4 linked regions of the Rhodovastum atsumiense genome follow. The main gene of each other region encodes a partner of the protein of the gene in region 2 in a complex. Links are inferred from orthologs where the notes say so. Each region holds a gene or a part of one and is shown on either strand. Other genes may lie near its edges.

Region 1 (2,859 bases), 1.2 Mb from region 2 along the record:
TTCAATACCAACCACGGCGAATTCGGCGAGGCTGCGCCGCAGCCGGGCGATCGCCTCGGCCCGGGTGGGCGCGTGGACGATCAGCTTGGCCACCATGCTGTCGTAATAGGGCGGCACCACGTAGCCGGCATAGAGCGCGGAATCGACCCGCACCCCCAGCCCCCCGGGCGCGTGGAACGCGGTCACCCGACCCGGGGTGGGCATGAAGGTTTCCGGGTTTTCGGCGGTGATGCGGCACTCGATGGCGTGGCCGGTGAAGGCGATCTCCGACTGTTCGTAGGAGAGCCGGCGGCCGGCGGCGATGCGGATCTGTTCGCGCACCAGGTCGACGCCGCAGACCATTTCGGTCACCGGGTGCTCGACCTGCAGGCGGGTGTTCATCTCGATGAAGGCGAAATGCCCGTCCTGGTAGAGGAATTCCAGCGTGCCGGCGTTGCGGTAGCCAAGCTGGCTGAGCGCCGCCGTGACGGTGGACCCAAGGGCATCGCGCTGGCCCGGGGTCAGGGCGGGGGAGCCGGCCTCTTCCAGCAATTTCTGGTGGCGCCGCTGCAGGCTGCAGTCGCGTTCGCCGAAATGCACGACCTGGCCGAAATTGTCCGCCAGGATCTGCAGCTCGATATGGCGCGGCCGGTCGAGGTATTTTTCCATGTAGACGGCGTCGTTGCCGAACGCCGCGCGGGCTTCGGTGCGGGCGAGCTGCCACGCCTCCTCCAGCTCGTCGGGGCCCGCCGCCACCTTCATGCCGCGCCCGCCACCACCGGCCGCCGCCTTGATCAGCACCGGATAGCCGATATCGCTGGCGATGCGCCGCGCCTCGTCGATGTCGGCGATCGCCCCCGCCGAGCCCGGCACCAGTGGCACGCCGAGCGCGCCCATCGCCGCCTTGGCCGCGATCTTGTCGCCCATCATGCGGATATGCGCAGGCGACGGCCCGATGAAGGTCAGGCCGTGCGCCTCCACCATCTCGGCGAAGGAAGCGTTCTCGGAGAGGAACCCGTAGCCGGGGTGGATGGCATCCGCCCCGGTGATGGTGGCCGCCGAGAGGATCGACGGCACGTTGAGGTAGGAATCGCGGGCAGCCGGCGGGCCGATGCAGACGCTCTCGTCGGCGAGGCGCACATGCATGGCGGCGGCGTCGGCGGTGGAATGCACCGCGACGGTGCGGATGCCCATCTCGCGGCAGGCGCGCTGAATTCGCAGCGCGATCTCGCCCCGGTTGGCGATCAGGATCTTCTGGAACACGGTGCCCGCGTCCTCGGGCTATTCGAGGATCAGCAGAGGCTGGCCGTACTCGACCGGCGCACCCGACCCGATCAGGATGCGCGTGACCGTGCCCGCCTTCGGCGCCTTGATCTGATTGAAGGTCTTCATGGCCTCGATCAGCATCAGCGTCTGCCCCGCGGCCACGGTCTGGCCGGCGGTGACGAAGGGCTGCGACCCTGGCTCGGGCGAGAGATAGGCGACGCCGACCATCGGGCTGAGCACCGCGCCGGGATGCTGCGATTCATCCGCCGGCGGGGCCGGGTTGGCCGAGGGGCCGGCGGTGGCGACCGGCGGCGCCACCGTAACCGGGGCGGCAACCGGGACGGTGGAGACCGGCGCCGGGGCGGCGGGCGGATGCGCCCGGGCCACGCGGACGCGGCCATCCTTGCCCTCGATCTCGATCTCGGTCAGCCCCGTCTCGGTCAGGATCAGCGCGAGCTGCCTCACCGTCTCCGGGTCAATACTGACGGCGTTCATTCGTCGGGCGCCTCCAGAAGGTCGGCCATGGCGGTCAGCGCCAGCTTGTATCCGTTGATTCCGAGGCCGCAGATCACACCCACCGCCGCCTTCGAAACATAGGAGTGCTGCCGGAACTCTTCGCGCCGGTGAATATTCGTGACATGCACCTCGATGACCGGCAGCTCGGTCGCCAGCAGGGCGTCCATGAGCGCGATCGAGGTGGTGGTGTAGCCGGCCGGGTTGATGATGATGCCAGCGGCACGGCCACGGCATTCCTGCACCCAGGACACCAGTTCGCCTTCGCCGTTGGTCTGGCGGAAATCGATGGCGAGCCCGAGCTGATCGGCGATTTCGGCGCAGAGCGCCTCCACGTCGTCCAGCGTCGCGCTGCCATAAAGATGTGGCTGACGCAGCCCGAGCATGTTCATGTTCGGGCCGTTGAAGACGGCGATCAGCGGCAGGGAGGGTCCGGGCGACATGGCGGCGCCCCCTAGCACGGGTACAGCGTCGCATCAATGCGTGGCGGCATGGCCGCCCATGCAACCCGGCATCGGCCGGACGCTCGCTTGTTCGCAACGGGGCCGATCCCCATACTCGACACCATGGGAGAGCAAGACCTGACGCTCACATTGAACGGTGAGCCCCACGTGCTGGACGGGCGCCTGACGGTGACCGGCCTGCTCGAGCGGATCGGACTCGACCCGCGCAAGGTCGCGGTCGAGCGCAACCGGGAGATCGTGCCACGCTCGGCCTATGCCGGAACCTGGCTGGCCCCCGGCGACTCCCTCGAGATCGTGCATTTCATCGGCGGAGGCTGAACATGGATGGCCACATCCAGACGACGGACGGCCAGACGGAGGATGACGGCTGGACCGTCGCGGGACGGCGTTTCCGCTCGCGGCTGATCGTGGGCACCGGCAAATACAAGGACCTGGAGGAAACCGCCGCGGCGATCGCGGCGAGCGGGGCGGAAATGGTCACCGTGGCGGTGCGCCGGGTGAACCTCGCCGATCCCAAGGCGCCGATGCTGCAGGATTATGTCGACCCCCGCAAATACACATACCTGCCCAACACCGCGGGCTGCCACACCGCCGAGGACGCGGTGCGCACCCTGCGGCTGGCGCGCGAGGCCGGCGG
Region 2 (3,269 bases):
GGCAGCCGGGCGCGGCGTGGAAACCGGCGAACACGCGGCGAGCCTCGCCGGCGGCCGGCCGGGCGTGCTGCACGGCAACCGCACCTACCTGCTGCAGGACGACGACGGCCAGATCATCGAGGCACACAGCATCAGCGCCGGCCTCGACTACCCCGGCATCGGCCCCGAACATTCCTGGCTGCACGACATCGGCCGCGTCGAATACGTCGCCGCCACCGACACGGAAGCGCTGGAGGCGTTCCAGCTCTGCACCCGCACCGAAGGTATCATTCCGGCCCTGGAGCCGGCCCATGCCCTGGCGCAGGTGATGAAGCTCGCCCCCACCCTCTCCCCGGACAAGATCGTGCTGATGGGTCTCTCCGGCCGCGGCGACAAGGACATCTTCGCCGTCGCCGAGCATCTGGGAGTGAAATTATGAGCCGCATCGCCGCCAAATTCGCGGCCCTCCGCAAGGAAGGGCGCGGCGCGCTCATCACCTTCCTGGAAGCCTGGGACCCCGACCCCGCCACTTCGATGGCGCTGCTGCGCGGCATGCCGGCGGCGGGCGCCGACCTGATCGAGATCGGCTGCCCCTTCACCGACCCGATGGCCGACGGCCCGACCATCCAGCTCGCCGGCAAGCGCGCCCTCAGCGCCGGCGCCAACATGGCGCACACCCTGGCGATGGTGCGCGAGTTCCGCCGCGAGGACGACACCACCCCCATCGTGCTGATGGGCTACCTCAACCCGATCCTGTCCTACGGGACGGAAAGCTTCTGCACCGACGCCGCGGCGGCCGGGGCGGACGGGCTGATCGTGGTCGACCTGCCGAGCGAGGAAGCCGACCTGCTCGCCCCGCACGCGGCGGCGCGCGGCCTGGACATCATCCGCCTGATCGCCCCCACCACCGACGACGAACGCCTGCCCAAGGTGCTGCACGGCAGCTCGGGCTTCGTCTACTACGTCAGCATCACCGGCATCACCGGCACGCGCACCGCCAGCGCCGACGAACTCGCCGCCGCGATCCCGCGCATCCGCCGCCACACCGACCTGCCGATCGCCATCGGCTTCGGCGTGCGCAGCCCCGCCCAGGCCGCCGCCGCGGTGCGCGCCGCCGACGCCGCCGTGGTGGCGTCGTCGCTGATCGACACCCTGGCGGGGCACCTGGACGAGAAGGGCCATCCCCGCCCCGACGCCATCCGCCTCGTGCTCGACCAGGTCCGCGACCTTGCCGAGGGCGTCCGGTCCGCACGGGTAACCGCCTGACAGAAGACCCCCCTTCCCCACGGGAAGGGGCTGGGGCGGGATCGTTCCCGCCCCCGAGGAGAAGACTATGAGCTGGCTGACCGAATACGTCCGCCCGAAGATCCGCACCCTGCTCGGCCGCCGCGAGGTGCCCGACAATCTCTGGGTGCAATGCCCCGCCTGCCAGCAGATGCTGTACCATACGGAGCTGGCCCGGAACCTGAAGGTGTGCAGCCATTGCGGCCACCACCTGCGGGCCTCGGCCGAGGAACGGCTGGCCTGGACCTTCGACGGCGGCGCCTATACCCGCATCGAGCTGCCCAAGGTGCCGCTTGATCCGCTGCGCTTCCGTGACGGCAAGCGCTACACCGACCGCCTGCGCGACGCCCGCGAGAAGACCGGGCTCGATGACGCGCTCGCGGTGGCGCACGGGCTGGTCGGTGGCCAGAAGACCGTGGTCGCGGCCATGGCCTTCGAGTTCATCGGCGGCTCGATGGGCGCCGCGGTCGGCGAAGGCATCGTCGCGGCGGCGAAGCTCGCCGTGCTGCAGGAAGCGGCGCTGGTGATCTACACCGCCTCGGGCGGGGCGCGCATGATGGAAGGCGCGGTCAGCCTGATGCAGATGCCGCGCACCGTGATCGCGGCGCAGATGGTGAAGGAAGCCGGCCTGCCCTTCATCACCGTGCTGACCGACCCGACCACCGGCGGCGTGACCGCGAGCTTCACCATGCTCGGGGACGTGCACATCGCCGAACCGAACGCCGAGATCGGCTTCGCCGGCGCCCGCGTGATCGAGCAGACCGTGCGCGAGAAGCTGCCCGACGGCTTCCAGCGCGCCGAGTACCTCTACAGCCACGGCATCGTCGACATGGTGGTGAGGCGCCAGGACCTGCCGTTGACGCTCGGACGGCTGATCGGCCTGCTGCGGGTGAAGGAACTGCCGCCGCTGCTGGAAGGCCCGGAAGAGCCGCCGGCACAACCGGCGCAGCCGGCCGCCGCCTGACCCGTCCCGCCACCACGCCATGAGCGACAACCCGCCCCGGGAGGGCCGCTTCGCCGAGATCGTGGCGCGGCTGCACGCGTTGCATCCGCGCCTGATCGACCTCAGCCTCGGCCGGCTGGAAGCGCTGCTGGGCAAGCTTGACCATCCCGAGCGGCGCCTGCCTCCGGTGATCCACGTCGCCGGCACCAACGGCAAGGGCAGCACCTGCGCCTTCCTGCGCGCCATCGCCGAGGCGGCGGGGACGCCGGTGCACGTCTTCACCTCGCCGCACCTGGTGCGCTTCAACGAGCGCATCCGGCTGGCCGGCCGCATCGTCGACGACGACACCCTGGCCACCGCCATCGAGGAGGTGGAGCGCCGCAATGCCGGCGCGCCGATCACCGTCTTCGAGGTGATCACCGCCGCCGCCTTCCTGCTGTTCTCCCGCGTCCCCGCCGGGCTGGTGGTGCTGGAAGTGGGACTGGGCGGACGCTACGACGCCACCAACCTGATCCCGCCCCCCGCCGCCGCGGCGATCACCTCGATCTCGTTCGACCACCGCGACTTCCTCGGCGACACCATCGCCCAGATCGCCGGCGAGAAGGCCGGCATCATGAAGCCCGGCGTGCCCGTCGCCACCGGGGTGCAACTGCCGGAAGCGGCGGAGGTGCTGCGGCAGGAAGCCGCCCGCACCGGCGCCCGCCTGCTGCAACGCGACCGCGACTGGCGCATCGCCCGCACCGCGTCCGGACTGCTCTACGCCGACGCGGCGGGCTCGCTCGAGCTGCCGCCGCCGGGTCTGCCCGGCCCGCACCAAGCCGACAATGCCGGCATCGCCGTGGCGGCCATCCGCGCTGCCGGGCTGGGCTTCGGCGCCGAGGCGATCGGCCGCGGCCTCGCCACGGTCTCCTGGCCGGCGCGGCTGCAGCGCCTGACCGGGCGCCTCGCCGCGACGCTGCCGCCGGGCTGGGAGCTATGGCTGGATGGCGGGCACAATCCCGGTGCCGGGCAGGTCCTGGCCGAGCATCTCGACACCTGGGGCGACCGCCCGGTGCACCTGATC
Region 3 (3,245 bases), 1.2 Mb from region 2 along the record:
TCCGCCAGACCAACGGCGAAGGCGAACTGGTGTCCTGGGTGCAGGAATGCCGTGGCCGTGCCGCTGGCATCATCATCAACCCGGCCGGCTACACCACCACCTCGATCGCGCTCATGGACGCCCTGCTGGCGACCGAGCTGCCGGTCATCGAGGTGCATGTCACGAATATTCACCGGCGCGAAGAGTTCCGGCAGCACTCCTATGTTTCGAAGGCGGCGGTGGGTGTGATCTGCGGCCTCGGAATCAACGGATACAAGCTGGCGCTGACCGCCATGGCCGACCTTCTGGAGGCGCCCGACGAATGAACGCCGTCAGTATTGACCCGGAGACGGTGAGGCAGCTCGCGCTGATCCTGACCGAGACGGGGCTGACCGAGATCGAGATCGAGGGCAAGGATGGCCGCGTCCGCGTGGCCCGGGCGCATCCGCCCGCCGCCCCGGCGCCGGTCTCCACCGTCCCGGTTGCCGCCCCGGTTACGGTGGCGCCGCCGGTCGCCACCGCCGGCCCCTCGGCCAACCCGGCCCCGCCGGCGGATGAATCGCAGCATCCCGGCGCGGTGCTCAGCCCGATGGTCGGCGTCGCCTATCTCTCGCCCGAGCCAGGGTCGCAGCCCTTCGTCACCGCCGGCCAGACCGTGGCCGCGGGGCAGACGCTGATGCTGATCGAGGCCATGAAGACCTTCAATCAGATCAAGGCGCCGAAGGCGGGCACGGTCACGCGCATCCTGATCGGGTCGGGTGCGCCGGTCGAGTACGGCCAGCCTCTGCTGATCCTCGAATAGCCCGAGGACGCGGGCACCGTGTTCCAGAAGATCCTGATCGCCAACCGGGGCGAGATCGCGCTGCGAATTCAGCGCGCCTGCCGCGAGATGGGCATCCGCACCGTCGCGGTGCATTCCACCGCCGACGCCGCCGCCATGCATGTGCGCCTCGCCGACGAGAGCGTCTGCATCGGCCCGCCGGCTGCCCGCGATTCCTACCTCAACGTGCCGTCGATCCTCTCGGCGGCCACCATCACCGGGGCGGATGCCATCCACCCCGGCTACGGGTTCCTCTCCGAGAACGCTTCCTTCGCCGAGATGGTGGAGGCGCACGGCCTGACCTTCATCGGGCCGTCGCCTGCGCATATCCGCATGATGGGCGACAAGATCGCGGCCAAGGCGGCGATGGGCGCGCTCGGCGTGCCACTGGTGCCGGGCTCGGCGGGGGCGATCGCCGACATCGACGAGGCGCGGCGCATCGCCAGCGATATCGGCTATCCGGTGCTGATCAAGGCGGCGGCCGGTGGTGGCGGGCGCGGCATGAAGGTGGCGGCGGGCCCCGACGAGCTGGAGGAGGCGTGGCAGCTCGCCCGCACCGAAGCCCGCGCGGCGTTCGGCAACGACGCCGTCTACATGGAAAAATACCTCGACCGGCCGCGCCATATCGAGCTGCAGATCCTGGCGGACAATTTCGGCCAGGTCGTGCATTTCGGCGAACGCGACTGCAGCCTGCAGCGGCGCCACCAGAAATTGCTGGAAGAGGCCGGCTCCCCCGCCCTGACCCCGGGCCAGCGCGATGCCCTTGGGTCCACCGTCACGGCGGCGCTCAGCCAGCTTGGCTACCGCAACGCCGGCACGCTGGAATTCCTCTACCAGGACGGGCATTTCGCCTTCATCGAGATGAACACCCGCCTGCAGGTCGAGCACCCGGTGACCGAAATGGTCTGCGGCGTCGACCTGGTGCGCGAACAGATCCGCATCGCCGCCGGCCGCCGGCTCTCCTACGAACAGTCGGAGATCGCCTTCACCGGCCACGCCATCGAGTGCCGCATCACCGCCGAAAACCCGGAAACCTTCATGCCCACCCCGGGTCGGGTGACCGCGTTCCACGCGCCCGGGGGGCTGGGGGTGCGGGTCGATTCCGCGCTCTATGCCGGCTACGTGGTGCCGCCCTATTACGACAGCATGGTGGCCAAGCTGATCGTCCACGCGCCCACCCGGGCCGAGGCGATCGCCCGGCTGCGGCGCAGCCTCGCCGAATTCGCCGTGGTTGGTATTGAAACCACCGTGCCACTGCACCAGCGTATCGTCGAACATCCCGATTTCATCGCGGGGCAGTACACGATCCACTGGCTGGAGCGGTTTGTCTCGCAGCAGGGGTAATAAAGGAAGGCAAGGGCTCTGCCCTTGACCCGGCAGGGGCCACAAGGCCCCTGCACCCCAAAAGCGCTGCGCGGCACGTTCCTTCCCTTCGCCGCGCCGCTCAGGCAGTATCGTCCGATGTCCCGCCGTTCCTTCGAGGTTACGCCGGATCTGATGCTGCGCGCCTATCGCGCCGGACTGTTTCCCATGGCGGAGACACGGCGGGGCGATCGACTGTACTGGCTCGATCCCGAACAACGCGGCGTGCTGCCACTTGAGGGATTCCACCTCTCGCGGCGACTGCTGCGCACCGCGCTCAACGGCGGGTTCGAGGTGGTGGCCGACCGCGACTTCCCCTCCACCATCGCCGCCTGCGCCGAGGCGGCGCCAGGGCGGGAAGACACCTGGATCAATCCGGAAATAGAACGGCTTTTCACCGATCTGCACCGGCTGGGACACGCCCATTCCATCGAGTGCCGGCTGCATGGCTGCCTGGTGGGCGGGCTCTATGGGGTCGCACTGGGCGGCGCGTTCTTCGGCGAGAGCATGTTCAGCCGGGTTCGGGATGCCTCCAAGGTCGCCCTGGTGCATCTGGTGGCACGGCTGCGGCTCGGCGGGTTCACCCTGCTCGACACCCAGTTCGTCACCAGCCACCTGGCCCAGTTCGGCGCGATCGAGATTCCCCGCGACGCCTACAAGACCTTGCTCGCCCAGGCGGTGGATACGCCGGCACGCTGGATCCTCGAGGTGGATCCAGGTCGGCTGGAGGCCGAGATGCGGCTTCTGGCCGGGCGTGGCGGGGCTGGGGACGAGGCCGGAAAGGACTGAATTTCATGCGAAACCTGCCCAGGATGGGGGGATTGGCCGCGGGTGCGCTGGCCGCCCTGGTGATGGCCGTGGGGATCGCCCGCGCCGCGCCCCGGGACCGTCCCGTCTTCCCGCCCACGCGCGACGTCGCGGTGACCTACGCCACCTCCCTGCCGCAGCCGGGCGCGCCGAAGCAGGTGCTGCTGCGCTACTCGGCGGCATCCGGGCTGGTGCGCATCGATGGCGCCCTGCCGGGCTGGATCCTGGTCGATCCGCGTGAGCGCCGTGCCAGCGTGGTGATGGAACAGCTCGGGGT
Region 4 (3,179 bases), 2.5 Mb from region 2 along the record:
CCGGTGGCCAAGCAGATCCAGAAAGTGTTGCCGAACGATCGTTTCGCCCCGCGCGGCGGCTGAGCCATGGACAGGCATCTCGAGGCCTTCCTGGAGATGCTGCTGGCCGAGCGCGGGGCCGCCGCCAACACGGTGGCGGCCTATCGTTCCGACTTGCTCGATGCCGCCGGCTTCGCCGCACGGCGTGGCGAGGCCCTGGTCGCTGCCGGGCCGGAGCTGCTGCGCGCCTATCTTTCGTGGCTTGCCGCCAGCGGGCTGTCCGCCCGCTCGGCGGCGCGCCGTCTCTCGGCGCTGCGGCAGTTCTACCGGTTCCTGCTGCGCGACGGTCTGCGCGCCGATGATCCCACCAGTCTGCTCGACAGCCCGAAGCAGCCCAGCCCCCTGCCGAAATTCCTGACCGAGGCGGAGGTCGACGCCTTGCTTGCCGCCGCTGCCGGGCGCGAGGGTCGGCAGGCGCTGGTGATGACCGCGGCGCTGGAGATCCTGTATGCCACCGGGCTGCGCGTTTCGGAGCTGCTGGCGCTGCCGCGTGCGGCGCTGTCCGGTGATGCCACGGTGCTGCTGGTGCGCGGCAAGGGCGGCCGCGAGCGGCTGGTGCCGCTGTCCGATGCCGCCCGTGACGCCGCCGCTGCACTGATCGCCGCGGAAGGGGGCGTCCGGAAAGGTGGAAAGGGGGGATGGCTGTTCCCCGGCCGCGATCCCCGCCGTGCGCTGACCCGGCAGGGTTTCGCGCAGATTCTCAAGCAGGTGGCGCTGGATGCCGGCCTGGATCCGGAACGGGTCTCGCCGCACGTGCTGCGCCATTCCTTCGCCAGCCACATGCTTGCCCGCGGCGCCGACCTGCGCAGCTTGCAGATGCTGCTCGGTCACGCCGATATCGCCACGACCGAAATTTATACCCACGTGCTGGCCGAGCGGCTGCAGCGCCTGGTGGAAGCGCACCACCCGCTCGCCCGGCGGGCCGAGGGCGCGTCCGCCGGGGGCTGACCTGCCGTTCCGCAGGTGTTAAAGGGCCGCTCATGCGCCATTTCCTGGATTTCGAGAAGCCGATCGCCGAGCTCGAGAGCAAGATCGAAGAGCTGCGGAAGATGTCGGAGGCCGAGGGCCTCAACATCGCCGAGGAGGTCGGCAAGCTGACCGAGAAAGCCGACCGTCAGCTGCGCGCCACCTATGCGAAGCTGACGCCCTGGCAGAAGACGCAGGTCGCCCGCCATCCCGACCGGCCGAAGGCGAATGATTACATCGCCTCGCTGATCACCGACTGGACGCCGCTGGCCGGCGACCGCGCCTTTGCCGAGGACCGGGCGGTGCTCGGCGGGCTCGGGCGGTTCCGCGGCCGTTCGGTGATGGTGCTCGGCACCGAGAAGGGGTCCGACACCGAGAGCCGTGTCGCGCATAATTTCGGCATGGCCCGGCCCGAGGGCTACCGCAAGGCACGCCGGCTGATGCAGTTGGCCGGCCGCTTCGGCCTGCCGGTGCTGACCTTCGTCGACACCGCCGGCGCCTTCCCCGGCATCGAGGCGGAAGCCCGCGGCCAGGCCGAGGCGATCGCCCGGTCGATCGAGGCCTGCCTGGAAGCGCCGGTGCCGGTGGTCGCGACCATCATCGGCGAAGGCGGCTCGGGCGGGGCGATCGCGCTCGCCGCGGGCGATGCCGTGCTGATGCTGGAGCATTCCATCTACTCGGTCATTTCGCCGGAAGGCTGCGCCGCGATCCTGTGGAAGGACGCGGCCCAGGCCTCCGTCGCCGCCGAGGCGCTCAAGCTGACCGCCGAGGACCTGCGGCGGCTGAAGCTGATCGACACGGTCGTGCCCGAACCGCTGGGCGGCGCTCATCGCGATCCGGCCGCGGCGATCACCGCGGTGGGCAATGCGGTGCAGGCGGCGCTGACGCCGTTGCTGGCGCTGGAGCCGGCGGCACTCCAGGCGAAGCGGCGGGAGAAGTTCCTGGAAATGGGACGGGAACTGCCGGCCTAAGGCAAGGCGAGGGCTCTGCCCTCGACCCGGCAGGGGCCACAAGGCCCCTGCACCCCCATCGCGCTGCGCGGCAAAAGATATGGGATCCAAGGGCCTCTGGCCCTTGGTGGAGGTCCAGGAGGCAAAGCCTCCTGGTCGGGTTTGGGGCAAAGCCCCAACGCGCATGATCCTCGAAACCGTGCCACTCTTCCCCCCCCGTCTCATTCAGGGAGGAGCGGATGTCCCGCATCGTTGCCATCACCGGTGCGGCCGGCAATATCGGCCGCAAGCTGAGCGCGCACTGCGTGGGCCTGGGTTGGACCCTGCGCCGGCTCGATCGCAGCGCCATGCCGGGCGTGATCGCCGCCGATCTGCTGCAGTACGACGACACCTGGGCCGCCAGCTTCGCCGGGGTGGATGCGGTGATCCATCTGGCCGGCCATGGCTCGCAGTTCGGCGACTGGCGCATGGCGCAGGAGAACATCGACATGACCGCCAACGTGTTGCGCGCGGCGCGCCGGCACGGGGCGAGGCGGGTAATCTTCGCCAGTTCGAACTGGGTGATGGTGGGGTATCGCTTCGCCGGGGTGACGATCACCCCGGACCTGACCCCGCATCCGCTGACGCCCTACGGCATGTCGAAGCTGGCGGGCGAACGCCTGGGCTGGGATGTCGCCCAGCAGGGGGTCGGCTTCATTGCCTTTCGCATCGGCTGGAATCAGCCGGTTCCCGGCAATCGCCCGGGGCCGCACATGACGATGGGGCGCTGGGGCCAGCAGATGTGGCTGTCCGACAGGGATCTCTGCCAGGCGCATGAGCGCGCCGTGTTGGCCGAGGGCGTGGACTTCGCCGTGCTCAATCTGATGAGCGACAATCCCGGCATGCCCTGGGACATCGAGACAACGAAGCGGGTGATCGGCTACGCGCCGCAGGATGGCTGGACGGCGGAGCTGGACGAGGCAAAGAGCGCCCAGGAGGAGATGGCCCGTCGCAGCCGGGCCCTTGCCGCCGATCTGGAAGCGCAGGTGATGCTGTCCGAGTGGTAGGCGCCCCGCCCGATGCACGCCAGGGGTGCGTCGGGCATCGATCGATCCGGCTTACCAGCCGTAATAGGCCGGGGGCGGCGGCGGCGCGTACACCACCGGCGGCGGGGCATAGATCACGCGGGGCGGCGGCGCGTAGACCACCGCGGGCGGTGGCGCGACCACGACCGGGGGAGGCGCG

The links.
Region 1: the proteins of accD (region 2) and accB are in contact, whole or in part, in a solved structure (PDB 8UXZ), measured with the Escherichia coli proteins. The link is inferred for Rhodovastum atsumiense from one-to-one orthologs.
Region 3: the proteins of accD (region 2) and accC are in contact, whole or in part, in a solved structure (PDB 8UXZ), measured with the Escherichia coli proteins. The link is inferred for Rhodovastum atsumiense from one-to-one orthologs.
Region 4: the proteins of accD (region 2) and NBY65_RS25010 are in contact, whole or in part, in a solved structure (PDB 8UXZ), measured with the Escherichia coli proteins. The link is inferred for Rhodovastum atsumiense from one-to-one orthologs.

Annotation. Positions count from the first base shown.
Region 1 is NZ_OW485601.1:1,825,699-1,828,557, forward strand. It holds accB (acetyl-CoA carboxylase biotin carboxyl carrier protein), read right to left. Parts: upstream 1,741-2,859; coding sequence 1,261-1,740; downstream 1-1,260. Other genes in the region: accC (acetyl-CoA carboxylase biotin carboxylase subunit), read right to left, coding at 1-1,242; aroQ (type II 3-dehydroquinate dehydratase), read right to left, coding at 1,737-2,201; thiS (sulfur carrier protein ThiS), read left to right, coding at 2,352-2,540; NBY65_RS08195 (thiazole synthase), read left to right, coding at 2,543-2,859. UniProt on the Escherichia coli protein: This protein is a component of the acetyl coenzyme A carboxylase complex; first, biotin carboxylase catalyzes the carboxylation of the carrier protein and then the transcarboxylase transfers the carboxyl group to form malonyl-CoA.
Region 2 is NZ_OW485601.1:3,038,348-3,041,616, reverse strand. Bases 275-3,269 are described here. They hold accD (acetyl-CoA carboxylase, carboxyltransferase subunit beta), read left to right. Parts: upstream 275-1,312; coding sequence 1,313-2,227; downstream 2,228-3,269. Other genes in these bases: NBY65_RS13740 (bifunctional folylpolyglutamate synthase/dihydrofolate synthase), read left to right, coding at 2,247-3,269; trpA (tryptophan synthase subunit alpha), read left to right, coding at 415-1,245; trpB (tryptophan synthase subunit beta), read left to right, coding at 275-418. In the rest of the region: more of trpB, read left to right, coding at 1-274.
Region 3 is NZ_OW485601.1:1,824,495-1,827,739, reverse strand. The notes cover bases 1-2,971. They hold accC (acetyl-CoA carboxylase biotin carboxylase subunit), read left to right. Parts: upstream 1-799; coding sequence 800-2,143; downstream 2,144-2,971. Other genes in these bases: NBY65_RS08165 (hypothetical protein), read left to right, coding at 2,956-2,971; aat (leucyl/phenylalanyl-tRNA--protein transferase), read left to right, coding at 2,261-2,950; accB (acetyl-CoA carboxylase biotin carboxyl carrier protein), read left to right, coding at 302-781; aroQ (type II 3-dehydroquinate dehydratase), read left to right, coding at 1-305. In the rest of the region: more of NBY65_RS08165, read left to right, coding at 2,972-3,245. UniProt on the Escherichia coli protein: This protein is a component of the acetyl coenzyme A carboxylase complex; first, biotin carboxylase catalyzes the carboxylation of the carrier protein and then the transcarboxylase transfers the carboxyl group to form malonyl-CoA.
Region 4 is NZ_OW485601.1:5,552,973-5,556,151, forward strand. The notes cover bases 93-2,997. They hold NBY65_RS25010 (acetyl-CoA carboxylase carboxyltransferase subunit alpha), read left to right. Parts: upstream 93-1,019; coding sequence 1,020-1,976; downstream 1,977-2,997. Other genes in these bases: NBY65_RS25005 (site-specific tyrosine recombinase XerD), read left to right, coding at 93-987; NBY65_RS25015 (NAD-dependent epimerase/dehydratase family protein), read left to right, coding at 2,195-2,997. In the rest of the region: NBY65_RS25000 (hypothetical protein), read left to right, coding at 1-63; more of NBY65_RS25005, read left to right, coding at 67-92; more of NBY65_RS25015, read left to right, coding at 2,998-3,001; NBY65_RS25020 (hypothetical protein), read right to left, coding at 3,053-3,179. UniProt on the Escherichia coli protein: Component of the acetyl coenzyme A carboxylase (ACC) complex. First, biotin carboxylase catalyzes the carboxylation of biotin on its carrier protein (BCCP) and then the CO(2) group is transferred by the carboxyltransferase to acetyl-CoA to form malonyl-CoA.